3 regions of the Cupriavidus sp. FW305-27 genome follow, and region 2 is predicted to be linked to each of the others. Evidence: predicted binding sites of a transcription regulator. Region 2 holds the regulator's gene; each other region holds the start of a gene.
What was found. The regulator LexA, encoded in region 2, represses DNA repair genes until DNA is damaged. The targets are predictions, from matches to a motif close to ACTGTATNNNNATACAGT.
Positions count from the first base shown of each region.

Region 1: the regulator LexA is predicted to act here: its motif matches at 6,377-6,394, upstream of AC3WRI_RS13350 (ATP-dependent helicase).
Region 3: the regulator LexA is predicted to act here: its motif matches at 5,297-5,314, upstream of AC3WRI_RS26415 (CppA family protein).

Region 1 is NZ_JBYTAG010000023.1:9,729-20,261, forward strand. Features, by position in the region: gene ptsP (phosphoenolpyruvate--protein phosphotransferase) at 1-2,281, opposite strand, end outside; gene AC3WRI_RS13320 (GntR family transcriptional regulator) at 2,674-3,396, shown strand; gene AC3WRI_RS13325 (hypothetical protein) at 3,378-3,566, opposite strand; gene AC3WRI_RS13330 (LysE family transporter) at 3,645-4,292, opposite strand; gene AC3WRI_RS13335 (hypothetical protein) at 4,375-4,977, opposite strand; gene AC3WRI_RS13340 (SoxW family protein) at 5,132-5,635, shown strand; gene AC3WRI_RS13345 (TlpA disulfide reductase family protein) at 5,747-6,283, shown strand; gene AC3WRI_RS13350 (ATP-dependent helicase) at 6,443-8,542, shown strand; gene AC3WRI_RS13355 (class I SAM-dependent rRNA methyltransferase) at 8,562-9,758, opposite strand; gene AC3WRI_RS13360 (YbeD family protein) at 9,872-10,177, opposite strand; gene AC3WRI_RS13365 (D-alanyl-D-alanine carboxypeptidase family protein) at 10,239-10,533, opposite strand, start outside.
Region 2 is NZ_JBYTAG010000027.1:7,935-18,467, forward strand. Features, by position in the region: gene rpsR (30S ribosomal protein S18) at 1-224, opposite strand, end outside; gene priB (primosomal replication protein N) at 228-527, opposite strand; gene rpsF (30S ribosomal protein S6) at 605-979, opposite strand; gene AC3WRI_RS14885 (asparaginase) at 1,114-2,106, opposite strand; gene lexA (transcriptional repressor LexA) at 2,362-3,015, shown strand; gene AC3WRI_RS14895 (hypothetical protein) at 3,126-3,296, shown strand; gene AC3WRI_RS14900 (hypothetical protein) at 3,336-3,683, opposite strand; gene AC3WRI_RS14905 (hypothetical protein) at 4,184-4,534, opposite strand; gene AC3WRI_RS14910 (DUF2188 domain-containing protein) at 5,067-5,309, shown strand; gene AC3WRI_RS14915 (DUF2188 domain-containing protein) at 5,513-5,713, shown strand; gene AC3WRI_RS14920 (hypothetical protein) at 6,109-6,420, shown strand; tRNA gene AC3WRI_RS14925 (tRNA-His) at 6,675-6,750, opposite strand; gene AC3WRI_RS14930 (hypothetical protein) at 6,857-7,135, opposite strand; gene AC3WRI_RS14935 (hypothetical protein) at 7,461-7,679, opposite strand; gene dusA (tRNA dihydrouridine(20/20a) synthase DusA) at 8,150-9,187, opposite strand; gene AC3WRI_RS14945 (hypothetical protein) at 9,785-10,120, shown strand; gene AC3WRI_RS14950 (NADPH-dependent FMN reductase) at 10,236-10,533, opposite strand, start outside.
Region 3 is NZ_JBYTAG010000067.1:13,213-23,745, reverse strand. Features, by position in the region: gene AC3WRI_RS26440 (acyl-CoA dehydrogenase family protein) at 146-1,324, shown strand; gene AC3WRI_RS26435 (flavin reductase family protein) at 1,321-1,884, shown strand; gene AC3WRI_RS26430 (DMT family transporter) at 1,881-2,747, opposite strand; gene AC3WRI_RS26425 (2-hydroxy-3-oxopropionate reductase) at 2,779-3,687, opposite strand; gene AC3WRI_RS26420 (malate/lactate/ureidoglycolate dehydrogenase) at 3,763-4,866, opposite strand; gene AC3WRI_RS26415 (CppA family protein) at 4,980-5,264, opposite strand; gene AC3WRI_RS26410 (DUF1345 domain-containing protein) at 5,372-6,124, opposite strand; gene AC3WRI_RS26405 (FAD-dependent oxidoreductase) at 6,181-7,713, shown strand; gene AC3WRI_RS26400 (Dyp-type peroxidase) at 7,710-8,666, opposite strand; gene selB (selenocysteine-specific translation elongation factor) at 9,199-10,533, shown strand, end outside.

The DNA of each region.
Region 1 (10,533 bases), on a different contig from region 2:
GCACCGCGGGATGCAGGCCATCCATGCGTGCCGCCAGCTCCGGCTGGCAGCGGTCAATGGCCAGGGTGTACTGGGTCAGGTCGTTGGTGCCGATCGAGAAGAAATCGGCGTGCTCGGCCAGCTGGTCGGCCAGCAGCGCGGCGGAAGGGACTTCGATCATCACGCCGACCTCGATCTCGGGATCGGTACCGGCTTCGGCCGCCAGCGCACGGATGCGTTCGCGCCAGGCCAGCAGTTCGCCGACCTCGCTGACCATCGGCAGCAGGATGCGCAGCGGCCCGCTCGCGCGCACTGCAAGCAGGCCGCGCAGCTGGTCGTCCAGCAGTTGCGGGCGCACCTGCGCCAGGCGCACGCCGCGCAGGCCCAGGGCGGGGTTGTCTTCGGCAGGCAGGTGCAGCCAGGCGGCGTCCTTGTCGGCGCCGATATCAAGCGTGCGCACGATCGCGCTGCGGCCCTGCAGGGCATCGGCAATGGCCTGGCAGCTGGCGGTGTGGTCCGCCGCCGCGGGGGCTGCGTCGCCGTGCAGGAACAGCAGTTCGGTGCGCAGCAAGCCGACCGCGTCGGCACCATGCGCCACGGCATTGCGGGCGTCGTCGAGGCTGCCGATATTCGCGGCCACCTCAATAGGCACGCCGTCGCGGGTGCTGGCCGCGGCGTGCGCGGCGCGCAGGTCGGCCTCGCGCTGCTGCGCGCGCAGCCTGACGGCGTTGGCGGCGGCGGCCAGCAAATGCGCATCGGGGCAGGCGTGCAGGCGGGCGCTGTCGCCGTCGGCGATTACCGGCGTGCCGTCCTGCAGGCGCTCCAGCGCGCTGCCCAGAGCCACCAGGCAAGGGATGCCGAGCTGACGCGCGATGATGGCCGCGTGCGAGGTCGGGCCGCCGCGCGCCATCACCAGTGCGGCAACCCGGGTGCGGTCCAGTCCGGTCAGGTCGGACGGCGTGAATTCCCCGGCGGCCAGCACGATGACATCGCCGTCGGCGGCCGGTGCGGGCAGCTGGACCGGGACACTGCCCGCCGGGGCCAGCGCACGCAGCACGCGCTTGCCCAGGTCCAGCAGGTCGGCAGCGCGTTCGGCCATGCGGCGGTCGGCCATCGCGGACAGCATGGCGGCTTCGGCCCGGGTGGCCTCGCGCCAGGCAAAGCCCGCGCTCTTGCCGGCGGCGATCATGGTCTCGGCCGCGGCCTGCAGTGCCGGGTCTTCCAGCAGCGCGCGATGCATGGCGAAGATGCCGGCCTCGGCGCCGGCGCGGCGTGCGGTGGCGGCTTCGCTCTCATGCGCCAGCTGGGCGTCGATGGCCGCCAGCGCGGCGCGCAGGGCCTCGCGCTCGGCAGCAATGCCCTGGCCGGCCTCGGCCGGCTCCGGCGTGGTCTCGCGCCACCAGTGCAGCGTGCCGATCGCGATGCCGGGGGCGGCAGCCACGCCGGGGATGCCATCCGCCGGCAGGCCGGCGCCCGGCCCAGGCTGCGCAATCGGTGCGGCCACCGTGGGCACGGGTTCTTCTTCGCCCACGCCGGCGCGCTGCAGTTCGTATGCGACCGCATCAAGCGCGGCACCGGCATCGCGGCCGGTCGCCACCAGCTCGACCGCGGCGCCCTCGTCGGCGGCCAGGCCCAGCAGCGCCACCAGGCTGGCCAGGCTCGCCTGCCGGCCGCCGTAGTGCAATGCGACGGCGGCGTCCAGGCCGCGCGCGGCTTCGCGCGCCCGTGCCGCGGGCCGCGCGTGCAAGCCGCCAGGGCAGGCGAGCGTGACCGTGCGCCGCAGTTCGGCTGCGCTCGCGTGGTCTTCCTGCGCGGGCGCCGCGGCACCCGCGGCACGCACCTGCAGCAGCACCGTGCGGCCCGCCTCGGCCTGCGCCGCGCCGGTCCTGCCGGCGACCGTGAAGGCATCGCCATTGGCGATTGCCATCACCGTCACCAGGCTCGACGCCTGCTGCGCGACACGGTCGACATCGAAACGGATCAGCGCATCCCCCTGGCGCACGGCAGCGCCCTGCGCCACGCAAGGCGCAAAGCCTTCGCCGCGCAGCGACACCGTATCGATGCCGACATGGAGCAGCACCTGCGCCCCGCACGGAGCCTGCAGCGTCAGGGCGTGGCCGGTGGCGGCCAGGTGGACGATGGTGCCGTCGCAAGGCGCCACCAGCGTGTCGCTCAGGGGGTCGATGGCCAGGCCGTCGCCGAACATGCCGTCGGCAAAGACCGGGTCCGGCACGGCCGCGAGGGGAAGCAGCACTCCGCTCACCGGAGCCCGCAGCAACAGGGTTTCGCTCGTCTCAGCCATTTTGCTTCCAGAAGTCGCGGCGGCCGGTGCAGAAATGCGACGGCGCCAGGGTCAGGCGAAAGATAGACGGCAACCGACAATAAAAATACCAGTGAAAACCACTACAACAATATTGTATCTAAATGGCATCTTTATTGAGGCAAGGCAAAGCAGTCCTTGGATGGTCCTCACATTCGCCTTAATCACCATAACCCACGGAGATAGGTAAGATTTTTCCAAATCACAGCAGCATTTTCGGACGCCATAATCAGCAGAACCATTTCAATACCAATTGACGTAAAGCGAAGCGATGGCGATGTTATCGCCCAGATGACGCAATGCCGCCCCATGGACGTCAAATGTCCTAAAGTGGTATCATCACCTCCACACTCTGGTACCTACGAGGATTCGCAATGGATCAACGGCTGCAGGCTCTCAAGCCGGACGAAGCGGAGGCGACGCCGATCTACCTGCAAGTGGCGCGCAGGCTGGCCGCGGCCATCCAGGCCGGCCAATGGCGGGTGGGCGACGCGCTGCCGTCCGAGCGCACGCTGGTGGATTCACTGGAGATTTCACGCGTCACGGCGCGGCGCGCGCTGCAGGTGCTGGCAGAGGAAGGCGCGATCACGCGCAGCCGCGGCGCGGGCACCTTTGTCGCGCCGCGCCCTGAGCAGAAGGCGGCGCGGCTGGACAACTTCAGCGAGCTGGCGCGCCGGCGCGGCATGACGCCGGCCAGCGAACTGGTGGCGTTCGAACGCCGCCGCGCCACGCCCCAGGAGGCTGCGGCGCTGGCGCTGCAGGAAGGGGAAGAGATTGTCAGCCTGACCCGCCTGCGCAAGGCCGACGGGCAGGTCTTCTGGATGGATGTCACCACGCTGGCACTGGCCGTGCTGCCCGACGCCAGCGCCATCGGCGAATCGCTGTACGCCTACCTGGAGCGGATCGGCAAGCCGGTGCTGCGCGTCACCGAAAGGCTGCGCGCGATCGTCGCCGGCGAAGCACTGGCCGCGCGCCTGCAGATCGCGCCCGGCGAGCCGCTGCTGCATATCCTGCGCACCGGCTACACCCATGGCGACCAGCCGGTCGAACTGACCGACGGCTACTGCCTGAACGATTTCTACGAGCTGAAGCAGTAGTGCCCGGCACGCCCGGCAACCGGCGGCTCGACCGGGGGCGGGGTCGGATCTTCCTCTGGCGGCAACGGCAAGTCCGGGGGGATGCCCGGCGGCCCGGGCTCTTCGACCGGGGGCACGGTATGGCGCGGCTGCAGGCGCGCACCGGCGTGGGGGTTCGGCAAGGCGGGCATGCGGGGTCTCCGTGGCCGGGTTTCCTCCTCATTGAAGCAAACCCGGCCGGTGCGCGCCAGTATTGATGCAGACGCCGCTCAGGCGTGTTGCCGGCGCACGAAGAACAGCGCCGCGCCCACCGCCATCAGCACGCTGCCAAAGAAGCGGTTCTGCCAGCGCACCGCGCGCGCATTACGGAACAGCCCCTGCATGCGCGACGCCAGCAGCGCATAGCCATGCATCACCACCAGGTCCACGCAGCACATGGTGGCCGCCAGGATCGCCAGCTGCAGCGCAAGCGGCCGGTTGGGATCGATGAACTGCGGCAGCACCGCGACCATGAAGATGATGCCCTTGGGGTTGGTCACATTGGTCAGCAGGCCGGTGGCAAAGCGCCGGCGCCGGCTCATCACCACTACGCGCACGGGGGCGGTGCTGCCACCCTGGTCCGCCCCGCTCTCCACCTGCGCGCGCCATTGCTGCACGCCGAGGTAGATCAGGTACAGCGCGCCTATCGTCTTGACCACCATGAAGGCCTGCTCCGAGGCCAGCAGCAGCGCGCCCAGGCCGCCGCCCGCCACCAGCAGCACGATCACCAGCCCGGCCTGCAGGCCAAAGATGGTGGTGGTGGTCCTGCGCAGCCCGTACGAGAGCCCATGGCTCATCGACAGCACCGCGCCCGACCCCGGCGACACGGCGATCACCCAGCACGCGGCGAAAAAAGCCAACCATACTTCCCAACGCATCCCACTCTCCTTTGACGACAACCATGCCGGGGCCACGCTCCCGCAGCCACGGCACCAACAATCTTTCCTGCGACGCGGCGCGTCAGAACGGGTGGAAGCCGCCCAGGAACTGCTCCACCTGCTCGGCCTGGCGCGCGTCGCGCGCGGCATCGCCCGATTCCAGCACCACCGCCTGGTACGCGCGCGTACCCACCGCCACCAGGCGCGCCGTCAGCCGGCGCGGCGACTGGTCCTGCGGCGACACCCCGCTGGCCTGCACTTCCACGCCGGCAAGCGGGCGGCCCGGACGGTCGGCGCTCATCACGGTGACGGGCCGCGCGCGCGGCTCGCCCGACGGCGTGCCGAGGTTGGCCAGCAGGCCGGCCTGCATCGCCGCCAGCGCCTCGCGCCGCAGCGCTTCGTCATCGGCGGGCAGCGTCACCACGCCCACGGCGAACAACGTGTCGTCGACGCGCGCAGCTTCCATCGTCATCGGCAGCTTGCGCCCGGCAATGGTCACGTCGCGCGCGGCGCTGGTGGGCTTGCCCGGATAGAGCGCGGCGTAGGCGCCCTCGCCGGACTGGATGGTGCGCCAGTCATAGCGCGGTGAACAGGCGCACAGGGCGAATGCCAGCACGGCGGCACAGCACAGCAGCGGGCGGCGGACAGCGGCAGGAAAGCTCGGCGGGGGCGGCACAAGACGCATCGGGAATCCATGGGGGACGGCGCGCACAGGCTGCGGGCGGCGCTGGCGGACGCCATCGCCTGCGGGCGGAAACCGGTATTATCCCGAAAGCGGCGCTCCAGTGCTTGCTGCGCCGCTCCCGCTCCCGCTACCGCCCTGCCCCCACGTTCCAGCCATGCCTGCCGCCCTCATTGCCCGCCACGCCTTCGCCATAGCCAGCCTGCGCTGGGTGGCCGCGGGTGCGTTGCTGGCAGCCGCGGCCGGCATGCCCGCAGCCGCCGCCAGCCCCGCCCACCTGCCGCCGGCCACCGACCTGGCCGCCCACGGCACCGAGGCCGCGCGCCGCGGCGAGCCGCTGGTGGTGCTGGTGTCGATGCCGGGCTGCAGCTATTGCGACGCGGTGCGCCGCAACTACCTGGGCCCGCAGGCCGCCGCCGGCGAGATTGCCGTGCGCGAGCTCGACATGACCGCCGACACCCCGCTGCGCGATGCCGACGGCAGCCTGACCACCGCGCGCGCGTGGGCCCGGGCGCACCAGGTGCGGGTGGCGCCCACGGTGCTGTTCCTGGACCGCCAGGGCCGCGCCGCCGCCGGCCCGCTGCGCGGCATGCAGCCGGATTTCTACGGCGCCTACCTGGAACAGGCGCTGGACCAGGCACGCGCCGCCGTCCGGCGCTGAATCGATCGGGACGCTTGCGGCGGATTGCCGCAGCCCGGCCCCGCGCAGCGCGCGAACGCCTGCGGCATTAGAATGTCCCATTGCTGACCGAACCTGCCTGACCCGGATTCCATGACCACTGCTGCCCCTGCCACCAAATCCTCCCGCAAGCCCTGGCCCATCGTCGCGGCCGTGGTCGTGCTCGCGCTGCTGGGCTGGTTCGGCTACCGCGCGCTGGCGCCGGCCAATACGGCCCCGGCGGCCACCTTCACGCTGCTGTCGGGCGAGAAGGTCAGCACCGCCGACCTCAAGGGCAAGGTCTATATGATCAACTTCTGGGCCACCAGCTGCGCCACCTGCGTCAAGGAAATGCCTGACATGGTCCGCACCTATGAGCAGTTCAAGGGCAAGGGGCTGGAATTCGTCGCCGTGGCGATGAACTACGATCCGCCCATGTATGTGATGAACTACGCCAGGACGCGCGGCCTGCCGTTCAAGGTGGCGATGGATTCCGACGGCGCCGCGGCCAGGGCCTTCGGCAATGTGCAGCTGACGCCGACCACCTTCGTGGTCGACAAGGACGGTCGCATCCTGAAGCGCTATGTGGGCGAGCCCGAGTGGGATGCGCTGCACAAGCTGCTGGACGGCGCGCTGGCAAAGTCCGCGTAACGCTGTCGCTGCCAACCACCGGGAAAAGGTGCTCATCGAGCACCTTTTTTTGTTTTCATGTCCCGATCGCTCGCCGGCGGGTTGCGCTGAAACCCTGTATGGATATACAGTTGGCGCCAGCCTTTTTTGAGATTTCCGAGCCTTCCCCGAGCCCTCCCTGTGACTTTGGAACTAGCCCCCGCCGCCGACCTCGCTGCCCCTGGAGCCGATGATGTCCCCGCCTACCTGTCCCGGCTCAACCCGGAGCAGCGCGCCGCGGTGGAACACGGCAGCGACGCGCCGCTGCTGATCATCGCCGGCGCCGGCTCGGGCAAGACCAATACGCTGGCGCACCGGGTCGCGCACCTGGTGCTGGCCGGCGCCGATCCGCGACGCATCCTGCTGCTGACGTTCTCGCGCCGCGCCGCGGCGGAGATGGGACGGCGCGTCGAGCGCATCGTCGACCAGGCGCTCGGCACCCAGACCGGCGCGGGGCGCGCGGCGCTGCAGTGGTCCGGCACCTTCCACGCCATCGGCGCGCGCCTGCTGCGCGAATACGCCGAGACCCTGGGCCTGTCGCCCGCCTTCACCATCAGCGACCGCGGCGATGCCGCCGACCTGATGCACGTGGTGCGCCACGACCTGGGCCTGTCGGAGACCGCCAGCCGCTTCCCGAAGAAGGAAACCTGCCTGGCGATCTACTCGCGCGTGGTCAACACCCAGGCGCCGCTGGAAGACGTGCTCAAGCAGCAGTTCCCGCGCTACGCGATGTGGGCGGATGCGCTGCGCACCCTGTTCGCCGGCTATGTCGAGGCCAAGCAGAAGCAGCATGTGCTGGACTATGACGACCTGCTGCTGTACTGGGCGCAGGCCATGGCCGAGCCCACCATCGCGCAGGACATGGGCGCGCGCTTCGACCACGTGCTGGTCGACGAATACCAGGACACCAATGCGCTGCAGGCGTCGATCCTGCTGGCCATGCGGCCGGACGGCCGCGGCCTGACCGTGGTGGGAGACGACGCGCAGTCGATCTACGCCTTCCGCGGCGCCACCGTGCGCAATATCCTGGACTTCCCGGCGCAGTTCACGCCGGCCGCGCAGCAGGTCACGCTGTCGCAGAACTACCGCTCGACGCAGCCGATCCTGCAGGCCGCCAACGCCGTGATCGGGCTGGCGGCCGAGCGCTATACCAAGGACCTGTGGTCCGAGCGCGCCTCGGCCGAAAAGCCCGGCGTGATCGTGGTCAACGATGAGGCCGACCAGGCCCGCTACGTGGTCGAGCAGGTGCTGGCGCGGCGCGAGGCCGGCCTGACGCTGATGGCACAGGCGGTGCTGTTCCGCGCCGCCGACCACAGCGCGCAGGTAGAGATCGAGCTGGCCCGGCGCAATATCCCGTTCGTGAAGTTCGGCGGGCTGAAATTCCTGGAATCGACCCACGTCAAGGACGCGCTGGCGGTGGTGCGCTGGCTGGAGAACCCGCGCGACCGCATGGCGGGCTTCCGCACGCTGCAGCTGCTGCCCGGCATCGGCCCCAAGACCGCGGCGCGCGTGCTCGATGCGCTGGCGCTGGCCACCGAGCCCTTGTTCTCGCTGGAGCAATTCGAGCCGCCGCCGGCCGCAGCGCCCGCCTGGGCCGACCTGCTGGCGCTGGCGCGCGCGCTGATGGCGCCCACCTCGCCGTGGCCGTCGGAGTTCGAGCAAGTGCTGGCCTGGTACGCGCCGCACCTGGAGCGCCTGCACGACGATGCCGCCGCGCGCCAGGCCGACCTGCAGCAGCTGGAGCGCATCGCCGCCACCTACGGCGCGCGCGAGCGCTTCCTGACCGAACTGACGCTGGACCCGCCCAGCGCCTCCAGCGACGAATCCGGCGTGCCCTCGCGCGACGAGGACTACCTGATCCTGTCGACCATCCACTCGGCCAAGGGCCAGGAATGGAAGGCGGTGTACGTGCTCAATGCGGTTGACGGCTGCATGCCGAGCGACCTGGCGACCGGCACCACCGAAGAGATCGAGGAAGAACGGCGGCTGCTCTATGTGGCAATGACGCGGGCCAGGGACCACCTGGACATCGTGGTGCCGCAGCGCTTCTACGTGCACCAGCAGGTGGGCTTCGGCGACCGGCATGTGTATGCGTCGCGCACGCGCTTCCTGCCCAACCGCGTGATGCCCAACTTCTACAGCCGCTCGTGGCCACCCCCGCCGATGCCGGGCGAAGGGCCGGCCAGACCCGCGCTGGCGCCGGTGGACCTGGCCAGCCGGATGCGGAATATGTGGCGCTGACCAGCGCCACACATCCGTCTTACGCTACCTTCTCCAGCAGCAAACCCTTGAGGTACTCGCCTTCCGGGAATGCCGCCAGCATCGGGTGATCCGTGCCGGCCGACAGCCGCCGCAGGATGCGTGCATCGGCGCGCGCATCGGTCACCGCGCCCGCCACGATCTTCTGGAACAGCTCCATGCTGATCGCGCCCGAGCACGAGTAGGTAAACAGCAGCCCGCCCGGGCGCAGCAGCTGCATGCCGACCAGGTTGATTTCCTTGTAGGCGCGCGCGGCGCGGTCGATATGCTGCGCCGACGGGGCGAACTTGGGCGGGTCCAGCACGATCAGGTCGAACTGGCGGCCCTCGGCGCGGAATTCACGCAGGGTCTTGAACACGTCGGCATCGAGCCAGGTGGCACGCTCGGGTTCGAAGCCGTTGAGCGTGACATTGCCAGCGGCGATCTTCAGCGCCTCGCCCGACGAATCGATCGAGGTCACCGAGGTGGCGCCGCCGCGCAGCGCCGCCAGCGAGAAGCCGCCGGTATAGCAGAAGCAGTTCAGCACCTCGCGCCCGGCGGCCAGGTCGCCCACCAGCTTGCGGTTGTCGCGCTGGTCGACATAGAAGCCGGTCTTGTGGCCGTTGCGCACGTCGACGTAGTAGCGCACGCCGTGCTCGGTGACCGACAGCGCCGGATCCGGCTCGGCGCCGGCCAGCACCCCGGTCACCAGCTCCAGGCCTTCGCGCTGGCGCACGGCGGCGTCGGAACGCTCATAGACGTTGGGGCAGCCGGTTTCCTTGACCAGTGCCTGCACGATCGCGGTCTTCCAGTGTTCCACGCCGGCCGAATTGAACTGGCACACCAGCTGGCCCTTATCACCGTTGCCGTAGTAGTCGACGATCAGGCCGGGCAGCCGGTCGGATTCGCCGAAGACCAGCCGCACTGCGTCGCTGTCCTTCACCCATTGGCGCCGGTAGGCAACGGCCGCGGCCACGCGGCGCTTGAACAGGGCGTGGTCGACCGGCTCGTTTTCATCGAAGGTCCACGCGCGCGCGCGGATCTGCGACTCGGGGCTGTAGGCGGCCTTGGCCAGGAAGCGGCCGTCGGCGGCGCGCACGATCACGGTCGCGCCCGGCTCGCAGCGCCCTTCGGTCGTGGCAATGCCGGTGGCGTAGATCCACGGGTGGCGGCGCAGCAGGGATTTTTCCTTGCCGGGTTTCAGGGTGATGGTGTTCATGTTGGTATGGGGAAACTGCAGACCACCAGCAATTGAAACTGGCGCGAACGCATCAAGGCGACTCCCCTCTCCCGCGCGCGGGAGAGGGGAGAAAACAATGCGGGAAGGACAGGTTAGAGGACGACCTTCACCATCGGATGCGAAGTCAGCGCCCGATACAAGTCGTCGAGCTGCTCGCGGCTGGTGACCCACACCGTCACGGTCAGGCCCAGGTAGTTGCCGCCGCTGGAGGGGCGCATTTCCATCTTGCCGGCGTGGAAGTCGGGATCGAACTCCTGCACCAGCGTGACGATGGCCTCGGCAAAGCCGTCCTGCATCGCGCCCATCACCTTGATGGGAAAGTGGCTGGGGTATTCGATCAGCGACTGCTCCGGCGGGATGTCGCCCGGCTTGTTGCTGCCTTGCTTGTCGGTTGTCATGTCGGATTCTCCGGCACGAAACCGGCGCGCCGCATGGCGCGCCGGCTTACGCGCATTCAGGTCACTTGCGCTTGAACCACAGGCGGATGGTGTCCCACAGGCGGCCGAAGAAGCCGGCCTCGGGCACTTCTTCCAGCGCCACCACCGGGAACTCCGCCACCTTGTTGGTGCCGTCCATCAGCTTGACCATGCCCACCTGCTGGCCTGCCGAGATCGGCGCGATCAGCAGTTCCTGGCGCTCCAGCACCGGCTTGAGGCGTCCGCCGGTGCCCTTGGGCACGGTGACGAAGGTCTCGTTCTGCACGCCGATCTTGACCGTGCCGCTCTTGCCCTTGTAGATGTCCGGCGTGGCCAGC
Region 2 (10,533 bases):
ATGGCCGTATCCAGCTGACGCTGATAGTGAGCCTTGGTACCGGTCAGGCGGGCGGGCGTGATCTTGCCGTTGTCGCCGATGAAGTCCTTCAGGGTGTCCAGATCCTTGTAGTCGATCTGTTCCACGCCAGCCACGGTGAAGCGGCAGAAGCGCTTGCGCTTGAACAGCGGGTTCTGTTGCTGGAAGCGCTTCTTGTTCTTGTTGTCACGTTTGACGAATGCCATGATTCAATCCTTTTCGAATGCTTTACATCCAGTGATGTGAAAGACGAGAGCCTTGCTGTTGCGGTGCTTGCGGGCCAGGAATCCTTCGCAGTCGAGCAGCGTGCCGAGCGGTAAGCGCTCCAGACGCTGGCCAACCTGTCCGACCCCCATCGCTGAGATTGCAAACTCGACCTGCCGCGGCGTTTGCGCCTCGACGGCCTCGCCGCTGTACTGCAGGATGCAGTTCACGACGGGAACCCCGGCCGGGGTATAGCGCAGGGCATCGCGTTCCGCCAGGGTGGCGGCAAGCCGAAGCTGGTTCAACGCGGGACCTCTTGCTGGTTGCAATCCATGCTGCCGTAGCCGACGCTGTCAGCCATGGCGCGCACCGCAGTCCGCACTCAGGCGGCCTGGCCTTCGGTGGTCGTTTGCGCGGCCTTGCGGGCTTCTTCGCGCTGCACTTCCTTCATCATCGGCGAAGGTGCGGTCTCGGCCTTCTTGGTCTGCACGATCAGGTGGCGCAGGACGGCGTCGTTGAACTTGAAAGCGTGTTCCAGTTCAGCCAGCGTTTCCTTGCCGCATTCGATGTTCAGGCAAACGTAGTGAGCCTTGGCCAGCTTCTGGATCATGTAAGCCATCTGGCGACGGCCCCAGTCTTCCACGCGGTGAACGTTGCCGTTCTGCGAGGTCACGAGCTGCTTGTAGCGCTCGATCATGGCCGGCACTTGTTCGCTCTGGTCCGGATGGACGATGAAGACGATTTCGTAATGACGCATTGACGCTCCTTTTGGATTAGCCACCCGGGCGTCACGAGTCCGGTGTGGCAAGGTTGAATAGCCTTACATTATAGCGCGCATGGCGGCAAGTGCGCAAGCCGCTGATTACACAGGCAAATCAGTACACAGGCAAATCAGGCGTTGGCAAACACGGCCTGCAGCCTTGCCGGATCCCGCGCCAGGCCTGAGTCGGCTGCCAGCGCCAGGGCCAGCAGTACGCGCGCCTTATAGGGATTGAGGTCCGTTGCGGAAACAAAAGCTCCATCCGTCGGGCTGAGCTGGGGCGGAATCGCCACATGGCCGGCCCCGGTGCGGGAACTGCGCACCACGGCCACCCCCGCGGCAGCGGCATCGGCCAGCGCCCCGGCCAGCACCTCATGCACCGAGCCATTGCCGGCGGCAGCCACCACCAGCCCGGCTACACCCGCGCGGACCAGCGCATCCACTGCCACCCTGCCCGGCTGCGCGTAGCTCGCCACGATCTCCACCATCGGCCACGCCGCCGGCATCGGCCCGATCACCCAGGCCGCGCGTGGCGCGCGGGCGAAGCGCACGTAGTCGTCCTGCACGAAACCCAGCGGCCCGCAGGCCGAGACAAAGGCGTCCACCGCCGACGTGTGGGCCTTGGCCACATCCCGCGCAGCGTGGATCTGCTGGTTCAGCACCACCAGCACACCCTTGCCGCGCGCATCGGGATGAGCGGCCACGCGCACCGCATCCAGCAGGTTCAGCGGCCCATCGGCCGACAGCGACGTCGACGGCCGCATTGCCGCTGTCATCACCACGGGCACCGGACACGATTGCGTCAGGTGCAGCGCCATCGCAGTTTCTTCCAGCGTATCAGTGCCGTGGGTGATCACGATGCCAGCCACGTCGGGCTGCGCGGACCAGTGCTCAACCCGCGCCGCCAGCGTTTGCCAGAGCGTGAAGGTCATGTCCTTGCTGTCGACCTGGGCCACCTGCTCGGCCTCGATGCGAGCCGCCGACTGCAGCGCGGGCACCGCTGCCAGCAACGACGACACCGGCACGGTCGCCGCCTGGTAGCGTGCGCTGCTGGCAGAGTTTCCGGCCGCGCCAGCAATGGTGCCGCCGGTGGCCAGTACGACGATGCGAGGCAATTGGGTCATGGAGCGTGCAAAGAAAGTGGAAAGGCAGGAATGCCGATTGTAACGGGCGCACCCCGCCTCGCCGCGGCTCTCGCCGGTGATCCGCATTCCGTCCATGAGACACGCCCCAAAAATTCTGCTTGCGCTCAGGCCGATACTGTATAAAATCACAGCATACTGTTTAAACATACAGTGCCCGGTCAGACGGATGCAGGATAAAGGATCGACCGATCCTCTTACCCGAAACCCCGCGGCCCCGCACGGAACGGCGATCCCATGGCGACCCTGACACCCCGGCAGCAGCAGATTTTCGATCTGATCCGCAACACGATCCGCCGCACCGGCTTTCCGCCCACGCGCGCCGAAATCGCCGCAGAGTTTGGCTTCTCCTCGCCCAATGCCGCGGAAGAACACCTGAGGGCGCTGGCACGCAAGGGCGTGATCGAACTGACCCCGGGCGCTTCACGCGGCATCCGCCTGAAGGTGGCACGCAGCGATTCGGAAATGCCCGACCAGTTTTCGTTGCCGATGGCCGGCGTGATGCAGCTGACGCTGCCGCTGGTGGGTCGCGTTGCTGCCGGCAGCCCGATACTCGCCGCCGAGCATATCGACCGCCAGTACCAGGTCGACGCCTCGGTCTTCGACGAACGCCCCGATTACCTGCTGCGAGTGCGCGGCCTGAGCATGCGCGATGCCGGCATCCTCGACGGCGACCTGCTGGCCGTGCGCCGCGCCAGCGAAGCCGCCAACGGCAAGATCGTGGTGGCGCGCCTGGGTGATGACGTGACCGTCAAGCGCCTGCAGCGGCGCGGTGGCCATATCGAACTGATCGCAGAAAACCCGGACTTCACCAACATCATCGTGGAGCCTGGCGAGGAGTTCTCGCTGGAAGGCATCGCCGTCGGGCTGATCCGATCTTCCGGCTTCTAGCTGGGCACCGCAGGCCAACCGCCTGCGCGGGCCCACCCGCTTCCATTGCTTTGCAGACGCCGCCCGGCTTGCCGGGTGTTGCCCCCGCTTTGCCTAAAAGAGGTGCCACCATGCCGCAAATCCACCAAGTCGCCGCCCGTCGCCCGGTCAAGCCCGTGCCGTTCCGCCAGAGCAAGGGCGTACGCGTCTACCAGGGTACGCAGCGCCGCACCATGGTCGGCAGCATGGCGGCGATCTGCCGCATGCTTGAACTCGAAACCGCCGAAAAGCTGGCCGCCTGAAATCTGCCGGCTGTCTCCGAGCAGCTGCGGGCGCCGTCCTCAGCTACGCGGCGCACACGCCTTGGCTTCGGCTTCCAGCTCCGTCGGCGTCAGCTGCGGGAACCACGTATCGCTCTTGCGCAGCTCCAGCGCCGTACCATCCGGCTTCGCCGTCAGCGAAATCAGATAGGCATATTGGTATTCACCGCCAGACGTGGTCTGGCCGATGCGGATCTCGGTCTGGCTCTTCGCCGGATAGTTGACGACCGCGGCGTCATCGCCCAGATTGTTGCGCAGGCATTTCGCAACCTCACCCATCTTGGCGGGCGTGAACAAGCGCATCGGCGCACGCGCGCGAATGTCCTTTTCAGAAGTGCCGGTGGCACACCCTGCCACCATGGCTGCCATCGCTACGCCAACCGCTGCCGCTCGAACAGACATACCGCCCCCGGGAAATGCAGAACGGCGCCCTCGCGAGGCGCCGTTCTGGGAAATGCTTTGGGGTGGCTGATGGGACTCGAACCCACGACGACAGGAATCTCAATCCCGGCATCAATCGCCATTTTCCCCTTTGGAATCAACGCTTTCGGCCTCGTTTTTTCCCATGAACGCTCAATTTTTCACAAGCATTCATGCGGCTTCTACGGGTGCCGTGGGGAAAAATTGTAACCCGTGCGAGCCCCATGCGCCACCTCAATTTTTTGGCCCGCAAACGGCGCCCCTCGCCTGCAGCAACCCCCGAGACATACCCGACCACCACCGGCGCAAACTTTCCGTAGCCCGCCTTGTACGCGGCTTTTTTGCATGATTTTTGCATGGCGGAGCAAGGAGGGGATGACCACTGTGGCCGAGATCTGGCGGAAAGAAGCAGTGATCTAAAGCGTGCCGGAGACCGCCGGCGTCATGGCTTACACCACGCCGCCATCCGGGATCGAGCGAGCCGAAACAGATCGGGAATCGTCGTTGTGCTTAATGATCTCGGCCATCTCCGCGCGCGAGACATCCACGATGTCGTCAAGCTCAAGCCCTTCTGCATACGTAAGCGCCTCTTCACCGCGCGCAATATGAAAAATCGTGCCCCGCCAGCTGTCCACGCCGTCCCCGGGACCGGATAGGCGGATGCCAAACTCGACATCCTGATCAAGGACGCGAACGGTCACTAGATCTCCCACGTCAACTTGAATACCGTCAACCGCGTATTCTCGGGCCACGACTATCACGGGCCGTTGCGTGTAGCCTCTGGCAAATATCGCTTGCATTTTTCGCTCCCGCTGAGCATCGCCCCAAACTGCAGAGGCAACCGGGACATCCACGACAGGCGTGGGACCGCTTGTTCCTGCGCTTTGACTGCAATGCATCGAGCTCGCTACACTGCGACGGCGAGGTACAGCCCGCCCAGAATGATCAGCCCAGCAACCAGCGCGAAGTAATAGCGCGCGCCGTGCACGGGGAGTTCTGGGTGGCCGGGTAGGTGAGAAACGTGGCGCTTCATCGCGGTTAGCGTGCAGAAGACTGAGTTAAGCATAGGCCTCTGAGAACAGGAACGCCATGTTGGCACCGGCGCCTGACGACGGCTCGAATACACCCTCCCTTCGATCTCTCGACCCGACCGAGGGCTTTTTTGTGCACGGATCGGCGGTTTTGCACAACGTATAGCGCGCTTTCCTGACACGAATGCGCCTCTGACCAGCTATTTGCCATCTCCATCCACGAAGGTAGGAGGTTGCCCGACATCGAGTTCGACTCATCGCGCCTACAACGAAGACATGCCCCAACCAAGGAGGTGCATTAATGTCTGTCAATACCGTCCAGGTTGTGCTGACCGAAGAATCCCGATGGGCCGTAGAAACCGATGATCCAAGCGGCACGCGTGTAACCTATCCCTCCCGCGGCGCAGCGATTGCCGCAGGCGTTCAAATGGCAATGGCGCAGGATGCCGTCCTCACGATCCATGGCGTGGAAAACGAGCCAAGTGAGATCGATTTTCGCGATTGCGACGCGAGCGCGCTCACTTGCATCCGTGATGCCGATTAAGGTCATGCCCTCAGTTGGATTCTAAGTGGGCGGTCCTGCGACACGCCTGCCTCCACTTCGGGCCCTCGCCACCCTGGTCGAGGGCTTTTCTTTTGCCAGACAGGCCCGATTGAGCATCTGTCCAACATTGATTGCTCATGTGTAGGCCCTAGACTCGAATTGCATACTGATGCGGGGGTCCCAAAATGCGACACGTTCACATCATGCCGCATCTCGGCCATTGGGACATCTGTCGAGACGGCAGTCCGAATATCCCGTTCACTACGAAAGCGGACGCCGTCCGTGACGGCTGGACAGCCGCCTGTGCCGAACGCGTCGATCTCTACGTTCACAGGCTAGACGGGACAATGCACCGGTACTTGAGCCGGGTCGATGGAACCAATCCAGAGCGCGACGAAGAATAGCGCCGGCATGCTTGCTGGGAAGAAACGCCTGATCGTCTCGTCTGGGTCGCCGGCGGCTAGCGCGTTGCCGAGTTGGTCGACGGCGATCAGCACGTTTCAGAAGTAGCGCTTCATCACTCCCCTCCTTCGCGGGGCGGCCAGCAGCGAACTCGCCGGCCACCCGGCCGCGCAGACCCTTCGGCGCCCCTTTCAACATCCGATCTGCGCTCGGCGTCGCCATCTGCTTGACGCGGCTCTGCAACTGGCGCCCGTTGATCAGGATGGGTGATTCCGGGTTCTTTTCGTTCCAGCTATGCAGCCAGGCTGACGCCCGGTCCTGAATGCCCTTGTCGCGCTCGGCCAGGCCGCGCGACCAGAGATCCAGGATGTCGGCTTGCGTCTTCTGCACCAGGGCGATGTCCTGGCGCGTCGGCATGCGGCGGCGGGTGAGTACCGACATCGACAACGGCGGCTCGGCATTTCCCACGTCGTTCAACAGGGACTACCCGAACGAGATAGTTGGCGGCATGACCCTTCGCGACTACTTCGCCGCGAAGGTTGTCGTTGGCGATGAAATCGGCGTCCGCTATGCGGAGCAACTGCTCGGCCGCGCCATGCCTGACTACGCCGCCCACCCGCTAGCCAACGCGATCTTCTGGGCTGATGCGCGTGCCCGCCTCCGCTACATCGAGGCCGACGCCATGCTCGCCGCTAGGGAGGCAGCATGACAACCCTGAAGGCATACGAGGTCCACTTCGGCGATCACCACGAAGCTCGAGCGCAGGTCCGCCGACGCCTACGACTTCGCGGCACACGCCAACCCATCGACCACCCACCGTCACTACGATCGGCGCAAGGTCAAACGGGCAGCAGCAACAGAATAAGGGAGCAGAAAACAGAAACGGCACCAGTGGCGCCGTGGGGAAATTCCGCATCATGGGACGGTTAGAAAGCCCGTAAGGCCTTGATGCGAAAGAAAATTTGGGGTGGCTGATGGGACTCGAACCCACGACGACAGGAATCACAATCCTGGACTCTACCAACTGAGCTACAGCCACCGTAGAGGTCATCAGCGCGTTACGTTGCTGATCGACGAAAACCAAGATTATACAAACAGTTTGCCGGAATGGCTAGTATTCCGCACAATTTTTTTGAGAGAAAAGCTCAGGTTCTGGACGGGCTCCACTTTGCTTCAAGCAGCACTGCCTGCTTGATGGCTTCGACGGTCTCCGCTTCGGTATCGAACTGCCCCAACAGGCGGCGCGACTTGCCGTTCAGCACGGCTTCCTGCAACGCCTTGCCAGCAGCTTCCGAAGTGCCGGGATGCCAGCAGTAGCGTGCCGTCCATTTGCCGTCCTGCAGTTGCTCGGCAACCCAGATCACCCTGAAGTCTTCATAGACAACGCCGAACGGCGCTTCGTTTTCCACGTTTTCTTTTTCCACGCTGCTCCCCCTGCCGGCTCGGTCCGCATGCCATGCCTTGTCTCGCCTGGGGCTATGCGAGGGATCGTATCACGGCCGCCGACCAGGGCGCCCGCCCGGCGCTGGCACCTTCGCGCCTGCCGCTGATTCGCTCGCGGAAATATGCTGTGCACAGCCCCTACCTCTGCAGGGTTCATGCCGCAAATGCGCGAAGCGATACTTGTGCCTGAGGGACATTGACCCCCCTCGACCTTCCCGTCAGGCGGCCCGCCCCATCGGGCCGCCTGCCTCTTTTTGGCCACCCTGCCTTCTCATTGTCGTGGCGCCAGCACCTGGCGAAGGAACCTCACGAGCATCTGAGAGCCCAATCGACGTCATCGACAAAAATCGACACGTCTACGAACGGCAGGAAACGGGAATGCAAATCAAGTGTAGATGGCCAGCGCGGATTCTTGCGCTGACGGCATTGGCGGCCACCTTGCTCGGCGGATGCGCTGGCGGCGGGGTCGACGGCAGGGAATCGAGCATCACGACGTACGGCACGCTGGACGTAGGCATCAGCCATACGCGCTAGCCTGCTGGCGTGACCGATGGAACTCTTTACGGGGACAACCGTCTAATCCCCTCGTCGGCGCAAGCAAAGCGAGCGCGCAAAAAAAGAGTCCGCAGCGCGGACTCTTAAATTTAGCGATCTCAAATGCCCTGAAGGCGGTTGCACTGTAACTGTCATCCTGGGAATGCACCATTCGGGTAAACGAAGAGCAACAAGCCTGGCGTAGCAACAAGAGTACGGCGACGAAAAAAAAGCCCGCCGAAGCGGGCTAATAATCAGTTGAAGAAAGCCCTGTATTCGAGGGCAGGCACAGTGTATGAAAGTGCCCTGCCTCAGCGAATTAGGGGAATCCCTTTCCTGGCGCCGGTTTCCGGGCGATCAGGCATTGCAAGTGCGGCGCGCGGTACCCCCGCGCAGCCATGCACATTTTCACGATTCGGAGTTAGAGCGCGGCCTCGGCAGAACGCGCAGCCCACGCTCGCTTACGCGGCCAGAGGCTCTTGTGCCTGCGGCCGCAAGTGCGCGCGCGCCTCTTCGAACAGTGCATCCACATCGGCTCGCGTGCGTGCCGCATTCATGCGCTTGGCATCCGACAGCACGCGGCGCCAGCCACGTCCGCCCGCGATGCCACGATGCAGGCCAAGCATGTGGCGCGTGACCGCGCCCATATAGCCACCCCGCTCCACCAGGTCGCCGATATAGCGCTGCATCGCCAGCTCGACATCGAGCCGCGACGGCGCCGGCGCACTCGCATCGCCATAGAAGCGCGCATCCATTTCGGCCAATACATAGGGCTGATGGTATGCCTCGCGACCGATCATCACGCCATCGACGTGCTCGAGGTGGGCCGCCACCTCGTCATAGCTGACGATGCCACCGTTGATCAGGATCTCCAGCTCAGGAAACTCCTGCTTCAGCTGGTACGCCACCTCATAGCGCAGCGGCGGAATCTCACGGTTTTCTTTCGGGCTCAGGCCCTTCAGGATCGCATTGCGCGCGTGGACGATAAACGTGCCGCAACCCGCCTCGGCCACCCGGCCGACGAAATCACGAACAAAATCGTAGTGCTCGATCTTGTCGATGCCGATGCGATGCTTGACGGTGACCGGGATATCCACCGCATCGCGCATCGCCTTGACGCAGTCGGCCACCAGTTGCGGCTCGGCCATCAGGCACGCGCCGAAGGCCCCGCGCTGCACGCGCTCGGACGGGCAGCCGCAGTTCAGGTTGACTTCCGCATAGCCCCACTGCTGCCCCAGCTTGGCCGCCATGGCAAGATCTGCCGGCTCGCTGCCGCCCAACTGCAGCGCGACCGGGTGTTCGGCCGCATCGAAGTCCAGGTGGCGCGGGACGTCGCCATGCAGCAGCGCGCCGGTGGTCACCATCTCGGTGTACAGCCAGGTGTGGCGGCTGAGCTGGCGGTGGAACATGCGGCAATGGCGGTCGGTCCAGTCCATCATCGGGGCCACGGATACCCGGCGCGGGCTTGCAGCAGCGATCTTCCCTTGATAATCAGTCATTTCACAACGATCCGCCTGGACCGATATTCCTACTTAGAAAAACTCAAAAACTGCCTCGTCAGCCTGTCGGGAAACGGCAAGTTCGCTGATGAGCGGAAGCGCTTGAGTTTACCATCGAGGGCAGATCGAGATCGATCGAAGCAACACAGGTGCACTCGCGATGCTGAAACGGCTCCTTGGCATCACTCCACGTGCACGGCTTAACTGGGCTATAGAAGACGTGCAGCACAGATAACATGCACATTCGGACTGCGCTGATTGATTCCCGAAGCCCTCTGCGTGCAAATGGGAACGTGCGCGCCCGCCCCTGACAGGGGCCCCGCACCACCGCGCGGCAGGATGATTTTCAACACTGGGAAATTACAAGCATCTTCAACAGATGCTGCCTGCATTCTCAGGCTCATCAACATCAAGGCCGGGCGATGGCCGGGCTGTACGACAGCCTGGGGAACCCGGCGCATTGGGTTGCAGCCACGCCGGGGACAAACGTGTTTGGCCGAAGCAATTTCACGATCCACGGCGGAAGCTACCCTGGCTCTGCAGGTTGCATCGACTTCACCAGTTCAATGAACTCCTTTGCCAAGGAGTTTTTGTACTATGCGAAAGACATGGAACTGGAAGTTCGCTATTAAGGCTGTCGGTTCCGGCATCCTCGGTCTCGTCGCCATGCTGATGCTTGTAGAGATACGGGGAGCCTGGACAGGCCCTGAAAACTATCCGTTCGGCGGCCAAGGACCATCTGCGGCGATGTGGGCATATCAATCACAGGCGAACTACCTGCTGTCGTGCTTCGCACTCCTGCTTGGTTACTCACTTGCAATTTGGGCGTTGCTGGCAATGAACCGCAGCATTTGGCTGCGCTGGCTGGCCGGGATGCCGGTGCTTCTCCTCTGGGCATGGATGGCACTCGATGGTTCTCGACTCGACCTCTGAACGTTCGCTGACAGGAGCCGGGGCGGATGCGCACGCCTTCGTAACCTGACACGTCCCCCCAAACCGCGGTTACAGGCTACCGCGTCGAGGTTCACAGCGCCCGGCCCCCGCAGTATCACCGCGGCGCAGTCCGCTCGATCCAGCCTGCAAACGTCGTCAGAAATTTGCCGAGAAAGCCCTTGGTCGATTCATTGGCGATCCCGCCCTGCTCATCAAACAGCTTGTCGACGCCGCTGATATACGCCTCAGGCTGCTGCAGCATCGGGACATTGAGGAACACCATCGACTGGCGCAGGTGCTGGTTGGCACCGAAGCCACCGATGGCGCCGGGCGAAGCGCTGATGACGGCGCCAGGCTTGCCGTCCCAGACGCTGCTGCCGTAGGGCCGCGAGCCCACGTCGATGGCGTTCTTC
Region 3 (10,533 bases), on a different contig from region 2:
GTCACATTCCTCCAGATCCGGTGTTTCGCGCAAGAAAGCCGGACGCCCGATCATACGGGCAAGGGGACCGGGCTCCGATACTAGCACCGTGCCTGGCGCCATACAACGCCGCAGCGCACGTATCAGACTAGCCGGAGACAACACCATGGAAACCCTTTCCGCAGCGGATGCCAGCGCAGGCGCACAGGCCGACTGGCTCGGCCTGGCCGCGACCCTGGGCCGCACCTTCGACGCACGCGCGCCAGAGATCGATGCCAGCGGGCAGTTCGTCAGCGCCAACTACGACGACCTGCGCGCGCACCGCTTCTTTGCCGCGGCCGTGCCGCAGGAACTTGGTGGCGCCGGGCTGTCGCACCAGGAGCTGGGCGCGGTGCTGCGCGAGCTGGGCAAGTACTGCGGATCGACCGCGCTGGCCTTTGCCATGCACACCCACCCGGTGGCCACGGCCGCGTGGCGCTGGCGCAATCAGCAAGCGCCGGTGGAGGGGCTGCTCAAGCGCGTGGCGGGCGAGCAGATGGTGCTGCTGGGCAGCGGCGGTTCGGACTGGCTGCAGGGCAGCGGCAAGGCTACGCGCGTGGATGGCGGCTTTCGCGTGGATGCGCGCAAGATCTTCGCCAGCGGCGCGCCGGCGGCGGACCTGTTCATGACCTGCGCCGTCCATGACGATCCGGAGACCGGGCCCACGGTGCTGCATTTCGCGCTGCCGATGAAGTCGCCGGGCGTACGCGTGCTGTCGAACTGGCACACGCTGGGTATGCGCGGCACCGGCTCGCATGATGTGCTGCTTGAAGGCGTGCTGGTTCCGGATACCGCCATTGCCGCCCGCCGCCCGCAAGGCGTGTGGCATCCGATGATGCATACGGTGGCGATGATCGCGCTGCCGCTGATCTATGCGGTCTACGTCGGCGTGGCCGAGGCCGCGCGCGATATCGCGCTGCAGCTGGCGCGCCAGCGGCGCCTGAGCGCACATGCGGTGGAAGCCGCCGGGCGCCTGTGCAACGAGGCCGATGCCGCGCAGCTGGCGCTGGATGCGATGTTCGCGGCGGCATCGGGGCAGGCGCCGGGCGCGGTCACCACCAACCGCATCATGGGCGCCCGCACGCTGGCCGCGCGCGCGGTGCTGGCGACGGTCGAGGCGGCGATGGACCTGGCCGGCGGCGCGGGCTTCTATCGCGATGCCGGGCTGGAGCGGCGCTTTCGCGATGCGCAGGGCGCGCGCTTCCATCCGCTGCAGGCCGGTGCCCAGCAGGAGTACGCAGGGCGCATGGCACTGGGGCTGGATCTCGATGCGCCGCCCGGCGAGGTGCGGCCTGCCGCGCAATGATCCCCGCCCTGGCGCCGCTGCCGTATGACACGCAAGCCTGCAACGACAGCGGCCAGGACGACCCGGCCCGCGCCATCAGCCACGATGGCGCGGCACGGCGGGCCTTGCGCGATGCGCTGGGGCAGTTTGCCACGGGCGTTACCATCGTCACGGCCGCGGACGCCGACGGCCAGCCGGTCGGCGTCACGATCAATGCCTTTACCTCGGTGTCGCTCGCACCGCCGTTGCTGTTGTGGTGCCTGGCACGCAGCTCCGGCAGCCTGGCGGCGCTGCGTGCGGCGCCGTGCCACGCGATCAATGTGCTGGGGAGCGGGCAGCAGGCCTTGTGCCGGCGCTTCGCCGCGCGCGGTGCTGACCGCTTCGCGGGCGTCGATTGCCGCCCCGGGCCGTTTGGCACGGTGCTGATCGGCGGCACGCTGGCGTACTTTATCTGCCGGCACCACTCGGTGCGCGTGGTGGGCGACCACGTGATCTTTGTCGTGGAGGTGGTGGCCTATGGATCGACGCCGGGCGCGCCGCTGGTGTTCCACGCAGGCGGGTTTGAGGTACCAGCGCCTTAGCCGCGCTTGCCCGCGATCACCAGCGCAATGCCGCCCAGCACCGCGGCCGCGCTCAATGCCAGCCGCAGGCTCAGGGCTTCACCGAGCAGCGCGATGCCGCCTGCCGCCGTAATGACCGGCACGCTCAGTTGCACGGTGGCGGCGATGGCGGCCTTCAGCTGCGGCACCACGGCATACCAGATGACATAGCCCAGCCCGGAGGTGATGGCGCCGGACAACAGCGCATAGGCCAGCCCCGCGCCGTCCAGTGATCGCTGCGCCTGCATCACCGCACCCAGCGCCAGCGCCATCGGCACCGCGCGCAGGAAGTTGCCCGCGGTGGTGGAAGCGGGATCCGCGGCGCGCCTGCCGCGCAGCGAATAAACGCCCCATGCGATGCCGGCCGCGATCATCAGCAGCGAGGACGGCAGCGGCGGCGTGGCCAGCCCTGGCAGCAACAGCCATACCAGCCCGGCCAGCGCCAGGGCCAGGCCAATCCATTGCTGCAGGCGCATGGGCTCGCCGGCATAGAGGCCATAGCCGGTCATGGTGGCCTGCACCGCCGCGAACAGCAGCAGCGCGCCGGTCCCCGCGGTGAGGCGCACATAGGCAAAGGAAAAGGCCGCGGCATAGCAGAACAGTGCAAGCGCGGAAATCCAGTTGCCTTCCACCGGCGGCAGCCGTTGCGCCACGACCGTGCGCACCAACTGGTGCCGCGCCACGACGATGACCCACAGCACCAGCGCCGCCGCGGCGACGCGGGCCAGCGTAAAGCTGGCCGCGTCGATGGTGGTGCCCTTCAGCGCGAGCCGGCACAGCAGTGAATTGCCGGCAAAGGCGAGCATCGCCAGTGCGGTCAGCACCACGGTGTTCGCGCGCGGCATGCGGCGGGGTGGGCGGTGGGCGCTGCGTGGTTCAGGCTGCGGGCGGTTCGTCGCCGATGGCGAACGAGGACAGGTGCTCGATCGCCCTGACCAGTCCGGAATGATCCCAGCCCGCGCCGCCCAGCCCGCTGCAGACATTGAACAGCTGCTGGCACGACGCCGTGTTGGGCAGGCCCACGCCGAGCTGGCGCGCGGTGGACAGCGCCAGTTCCAGGTCCTTCTGGTGCAGCGCGATGCGGAAGCCCGGGTCGAAGGTGCGCTTGATCATGCGTTCGCCATGCACTTCCAGGATGCGCGAGCTGGCAAAGCCGCCCATCAGCGCCTCGCGCACGCGCGCGGGATCGGCGCCGGCGCGGGCGGCCAGCACCAGCGCTTCGCTGACCGCCTCGATGGTCAGCGCCACGATCACCTGGTTGGCCACCTTGGCCACCTGGCCGTCGCCGGCCTCGCCCACGCGCGTGATGTTCTTGCCCATCAGCTGCAGGATCGGCAGCACGCGGTCGAATACTTCCTGCTTGCCGCCGGCCATGATCGACAGCGTGCCCGCCTTGGCCCCGACCTCGCCGCCGGAGACCGGTGCATCGATATAGTCGACGCCGAGCGCTTCGATGCAGCGCGCGAACTCGCGCGTGGCGATCGGCGAGATCGAGCTCATGTCGATCACGGTAATGCCGCCTGCCGTGTCGGCAAGGCCGTCAGCGACCCCCTTCTCGCCAAACAGCACCCGCTCCACGTCGGGCGTGTCAGGCAGCATCAGGATGATGGTTTCCGACTGCTTCGCCACCTCCTCGGCGCTGGCGCAGGCTTTCACGCCGGCATCCTGAAGGTCCTGCGGCACGCCGCTGCGCGTATGGGCGAACACGGTATGCCCGCCGTCGACAAGGTGCTGCACCATGGGCTTGCCCATCACGCCAAGTCCGATAAAGCCGATCTTGCTCATGTCAGTGTCCGGTAGTGGTCAGGCGCCAGGCCGGCCGTGCGTCGCGCACGACGCCGGGTTCATCTCTGATGATAGTCAGTCGCACGCCAGCGCAGACAGCGGCCCCGGCGCAGGCTGCGCGCCGGCGCGCGCGGCCGCCACCCGCGCCGCGGCGTCGTCCAGCTGCGCCAGCGTGCCGGCGTCGACCGGCATATGAGTGGCGCGGGCGGCGCGCCAGGCCCGTTCGGGCTCGCCCGGCAGGCGGATGCCATCCTGCCCCGGCTGCAGCCGCGAGGCCTTCATCCAGTCGGCGAACGCCGCCACCTCATGCCCGAATGACGTGCTGTTGCCCAGGCGCGCGGGATCGAACACGATCGCCAGCATGTTGTTCCAGACCGCGTGCTCATGCCGCAGCGTTTCGGGGCGGATGGTGTGGCCGCCGGTGACCGCGGCACCCAGCAACTCGCACATCACGGCCAGCACATGGCCCTTGTGTTCGCCAAAGGGCCGCAGCGCGCCTTGCGGCGCGCCGTCGGCGGGGTACATCACGGCAGGATCGGCGCTGGGCTCGCCATGCGCGTCCAGCAGGCAGCCGGGCGCCACCGGCACGCCCTTGTTGTGGGCCACACGCACCTTGCCCAGCGCAATCGCGCTGGTGGCGAAGTCCAGCACCAGCGGCGGCTCGCCCGCCACCGGCACGCCGATGGTGAACGGGTTGGTGCCGTAGCGCGCATCGTAGCCGCCGTGCGGTGCCACGATGGGCTTGGACAGCACGTTGACGAAATGGATCGAGATCATGCCGGCGGCGGTGGCCTGCTCGGCCCAGTGGCCCACGCGCCCCAGGTGGTGCGACTGCCGCAGGCCCATCACGCAGACGCCATGCTCGCGCGCGCGGCCGATGGCCATGTTCATGGCCTGCGCCGTCACCGCCTGGCCCATGCCGCGGTTGCCGTCCAGGCTCAGCATGCTGCCGGCATCGTGCAGCACGCTGACCTGCTGGTTCAGCTGCAGCTCGTCGGCCTGCCAGGCCAGCACATAGCGCGGGATCATGCCGACGCCGTGCGAGTCATGCCCGCTCAGGTTGGCGCCGACCAGGTGGTCGGCCGTCAGGCGCGCCTCTTGCGCGCTGCTGCCCGCGGCAAGCCAGAGATCGGCCACCCACTGGTGCAGGGCGGCGGTAGGGATGCGGTGTTCGCTCATATCGGCCTTGGCTAGGGATGAAAAAAGCCCCGTGCCGTGTGACGGCAACGGGGCTTCATGATACGGCCGGCGCGAGCTTGGTGGCGCCGGCATGGCCGGTGATCGGCTACTGCTTACTGGCGCAGCGCAGCTTCGGCAGGTGACTGGCCAAGGATTTCGCGGATACGGGCCAGGTAGGTATCGCCCACCGCGCGGTGCATGCGCGCCGCCTCGGCCGCGAACTGGCGCCGGCTGGGCGGGCGGATGCCCAGGCTGCGGCAGATCGTTGACAGATAAGGCTTGCGCTGGCCGCCCAGGCGCAGCGCCGCGGTCTGCAGCGCGGCATCGCCGATGCGACCGCGCAGCCAGGCAAGCACCTGGCGGTCATAGTCGTTTTGCACACGGATCAGGTGTTCCATGGACAGGACTCCTACTGTTCATCCATACAGGTACTGTAAATATATACAGTATTCAGGGGGATGCAAGGAGTTTGTCCAGGAACACTTCGGGCGAAAGGCCAAGTTGGCTACAAGCCACCCAGGGCGTTCACGGTGAACGCCAGAATCCCCATGTTGAAAAGGAACGCGGCCACGCAGTGGCCCAGGACCACCCTGCGCATGTGTGCGCCGGCGATGGTCACGTCAGAAGTCTGGAAAGTCATGCCCAGCGTGAAGCTGAAATAGAGGAAGTCCCAATAGCTGGGGTGCTGCACGCCCGGCACCTGCAGTCCGCCCTGGTCGCCGGTGGCGGTCTGGAGGTAGTAGAGATGCGCATAGTGCAGCGTGAAAACGGTGTTGGCAAAAAGCCAGGAAAGGATAAGCGTGGCGACGATCAGCGCGATGTCGGCCCAGTGCGGTGTCTCGGGGCGCGCGATCAGCGTGCCGATTGCGACCAGGATCACCATCGAGAGCAGCACGGTGATCGTGAGCAGCGCTGTGCGGTTGGCATCGTTGTGTTCCGCCGTGCGCCGCATGGCCGCAGCATCGGCGCGCAACAGCGGCAGCGCGGCGCCAAGGAAGACAAGGGCCGCGAGATCGAAGCCGATCAGCAGGGCGATGCGTGGCTCTGCGCCGAGCGCACCCGCGGCAAAGGTCGCAACGATCAATATGGCGCCGCACAGCAGAAAGCGTGCGGGTGCGATGCGCTTGCCGATAGCGAAGCGGGCGGGTCTGTTCATGGGGTATTCATCCGGATGACCCTTCGTCAGGAAAGGAGGCTGGCCATGCGTGAATAATATCCGTGCCGTCGCGCAGTTTGTTACGCTGCATGCGCCTTTCATTTGGCGGCCTCGAGGTCGATAATGGCCCTGTGCCATGACCGGCAAGGAGAGACGCAATGACCAAAAGCTCTTCCTCCACGGATAAGCCCGATCTCACCCAGGGCGTGCCGCTGGCTGACCTTGCTGACGGCGGCATGGTCACAGGCCAGGTTGGCGGCAAACCGGTCTTGCTTGTGCGTCGGGCTGATGAACTGTTTGCCATCGGTGCGACCTGTACCCACTATGGCGGGCCACTGGCGGACGGCCTGCTGGTCGGCGATACGATCCGATGTCCGTGGCATCACGCCTGCTTCAGTCTTCGCACCGGCGAGGTCCTCGGGCCGCCCGCCCAGGACGATCTGAAATGCTGGCGCGTGGAACAGCAAGACGGGAAGGCCTTCGTCCGCGAAGCGCTGCCGGCGGTGCGGCCACCGAGGCTTGCCTCGGCCCGGCTCCCTGAATCCGTGGTGATCATCGGCGGCGGCGCCGCCGGGACTGCCGCGGTCGAAACCCTGCGGCGCGAAGGCTATAGCGGCCCCGTCACGCTGCTGAGTGCCGATCGCTCATTGCCGTACGATCGGCCGAATCTGTCGAAAGACTACCTCGCCGGGACAGCAAACGCGGACTGGCTGCCAATGCGGCCACCGACGTTCTACGCGGATCACGACATCGACGTGCGCTCCGACAACCGTGTCGTCAAGCTCAGCCCCGAGCAAAAATCCGTCACGCTCTCGGACGGCAGCAACGTGAGCTACGGCGCGCTTCTGCTTGCCGTCGGTGCCGTGCCGATACGGCTGGACGTTCCTGGCGCAACCTTGCCGCACGTGAGCGTGCTCCGCACGCTGGCCGACTGCGACGCCCTGATCGCGCGTCTCGGCACGGCACGCCGATGCGTCGTGGTGGGCGCAAGCTTTATCGGGATGGAAGTCGCGGCAGCGCTGCGAACGCGAGGACTGGAAGTGCATGTTGTCGCGCCCGAAGCGCATCCGATGGAGCGGGTCCTGGGCGCGACGCTCGGCGACATGATCAAGGCGCTTCACGAATCGCACGGGGTAACGTTCCATCTCGGGGCCACGGTGGCAGAGATTCAGCCGGATCGGGTGAGATTGTCGACCGGCGCGGAGCTGGCCGCCGACCTGGTCGTGACCGGGATCGGCGTTCGCCCCGACGTGGCCTTGGCGCAGGACGCCGGCCTCGCACTGGACAAGGGCGTGGCGGTCGATGAATTCCTCCAGACCAGCGAACCTGACATCTATGCCGCGGGCGATATTGCGCGCTGGCCCGACCCGGGAACGGGCCAGCGTATCCGCGTCGAACACTGGGTGGTCGCCGAGCGCCAGGGCGTGGTGGCAGCGCGAAATATCCTGGGACAGCGGCAACGCTTTGCGGCCGTGCCATTCTTCTGGACCCAGCACTATGATGTGGCCATCAACTACGTAGGCCACGCGGAGCAATGGGATCGTTTCGATGTCGACGGCGATCCCGCCGCGCATGACTGTACGGTGACCTATTGGGGCAAGGATAAAAGGCTTGCGGTCGCCACGGTCGGGCGCGACCTGGCGAGCCTTCGCGCGGAGGTGGCGTTCGAGCAGGAGACGACAGGACCCTAGGCAGGGGCGAGTGCGCGGTCCGCAAGCCCTTCAAGCAGGTCGGCCGACGGGACAAAGAACAGGCTGCCGGTGACCGCCTTGCTGAAGTCAAGCAGCCGGTCGTAATTGCCGGGCGGCAATCCGACGAACATGTTCTCGAGCATCTTCTCGATCGGCGCGGGCGAACGGGCGTAGCCGATGAAGTAGGTGCCGAACTCGCCCGCGCCAGGGCGGCCGAACGGCATGTTGTCACGCAGGATCTTCACTTCCTGCCCGTTCTCGACCAGCGTAGTCAGCGAACTGTGCGATGACGATGGCTTGACCTCTTCGTCCAGTTCGATGTCGGACAGTTTCTTGCGCCCGATGATCAGTTCCTGTGTCTCCACGGGAAGGGCGTTCCACGCGGTCATATTGTGCAGATACTTCTGCACGATGACGTAGCTGCCACCGGCAAACTCGGCATCCTCGTCGCCGATCACCGTGAAATCGACCGCCTCGCGTCCGGCCGGATTCTCCGTGCCATCGACAAAGCCGATCATCGCCCGCATGTCGAAGTTGCGGAAGCCGTGCACCTCGTCGACAACCTGGATCGCATCGCCGAGCTTGCCGAGCAGTTGCGTGGCAAGCTCAAAGCAGAGGTCCATCGATTCGGCACGGATGTGCAACAGCAGGTCACCCGGCGTGGCGATGGCGACGCGATCGCCGGTGCCGAACTCCCGGAACGGGTGCAGCGCCGCGGGACGGGGCTTGCCGAACAGCCTGTCCCACGCGTCGGCGCCGAAGCCGCAGACACAGGACAGGTTGCCTGACGGCACACGATGGCCGACCGCGCGCACGACGGCGGCAACGTCGGCACACCAAGCGCGGACGGTGCCGGCGTGGTCGTCGCCGTCGGTGAGCGTCGCAACGATGAATATGGCGCTGCGGGTGACTGTGCCGGAAACGGCCTGTGGTTCGGGGATCTTTGTAGGCATCGGACTCTTCATGTTGGTTATACCGATTCGGTTTGCGGGCTGACGGAAGAGAATTCAACGCATAAGCCTACACGAATTGAGTGGCGCCTCTGACCTTTCATTTTCTCCTGACCAGGCAGTGTCAGTTGCAGTTGTCAATCCAGGCAGCTGGAGCAAGGCCTGTGCCTGTGACGGCATCCTTGGGTAGTCAGGCGGTTCGGGCGCGCGGCAAGCGCTGCGCGGCCTCCGCGACGGACAAAATGTCCATGCTGAGCCAGGTCTCGCGGGTCATTTTGTCCATTCCGTTGTCACATAAGGCATCGCTTATAGGCACGCAAAGAATCGCTGAATTTACCTTAAGTGGCCAGGCAATTATCTTGTCTCCAACGATGCAGGAACACTAAGCAAAGCGGCATCGAAGCACGCTTCAGCAAGCCTCATCGGCCATTCAAACAAGGATAGGGGAGACCATGCATGATCACGACGAGGATACCCCGGAGACCATCCCTGATGGTCTCCGTCACGTCAGTCTGCCGGGCTACCTGACGCAGCCATGATCGTCGGCACGGCAGGACATATCGATCATGGCAAGACCAGCCTGGTCAGGGCGCTGTCGGGCATGGATACCGACCGCCTGGAGGAAAGGAAGGCGCGCGGCTTCTCGATCGAGCTTGGCTATGCGTACGTGCCGCTCGAGAACGGCGACGTGCTCGGCCTGGTCGATGTCCCGGGCCATCAAAAGCTGATTCACACCATGGCCGCGGGCGCATGCGGCATCGACTTCGCGCTGCTCGTGGTCGCCGCCGATGACGGCGTGATGCCGCAAACGCGCGAGCACCTGGCCATTGTGCAACTGCTCGGCATCCGGCGCGGCGCGATCGCGTTGACCAAGGTAGATCGCGTGAATGACGTGCGGCTACGGCAGGTGCGTGAGGAGATCGCGTCTTTCCGGCGCGGCAGCATGCTGGAAGACGCACCGGTTTTTGAAACCTGTGCAATGCGCGCCGACGACCCGGGTGTGAACGCGTTGAAGCGGCACCTGCATGCGGCGGCGGCCGCGTCGCGAACGAAGCGCGACGACGGGCTGTTCCGCCTTGCGGTTGACCGGGTCTTCACGCTTGCCGGGCAGAGGACGATCGTGACGGGAACCGTGGTGTCCGGGCGCATCCATGTCGGCGACAGGGTGTTGCTCGCGCCGAAGAACGAGTCTGTGCGCGTGAGCGGCATCCATGCGCAGAATCGTCCTGCTGCTGTCGGGCGGGCGGGGCAGCGCTGCGCGCTGAACCTGGCCGGCATCGACAAGGGCGCGATCGAGCGCGGTGACTGGGTGGTCGATGTGCGCCTGGCGCAGGCGTCGGAGCGCATCGATGTGATGCTGACCCTGTTGCCGGACGCCCCTGCGCTGGAGCACTGGGCGCCCATGCATGTTCACCTGGGCACGCAGCACCAGGTGGCGCATGTCGCGCTGCTCGATGGCCCGACGCTTGCGCCCGGCCAGCGCGCGCGCGTGCAGCTTGTGTTCGAGCGGCCGGTATGCGCGCTGCCTGGCGATCCCTTTGTCGTGAGGAACGCGCAGGCCAGCCGCACCATCGGCGGCGGCGATGTACTGGATCCGTTCGCGCCCGCGCGCAAGCGCCGTTCCCCGGCGCGGCTGGCTTGGCTCGACGCGATGCAGGCCATGCTTGACACCGGATCGGTCGGGGCATTGCTCGAGCAGGCGCCACACGGGCTGTCGCGCGCATTGTTGGAACGCCTGAGCGGCATGCCGGCGGCGGCCATCGAGCTGCCGTGTGACACGCGCGTGATCGAACTTCCGGGCAACGATGCCTTGCTGGTGTCCGGCGCGGCGTGGCGGGCGCTGGCGGGGCGATTGACCACTGCGCTCCGG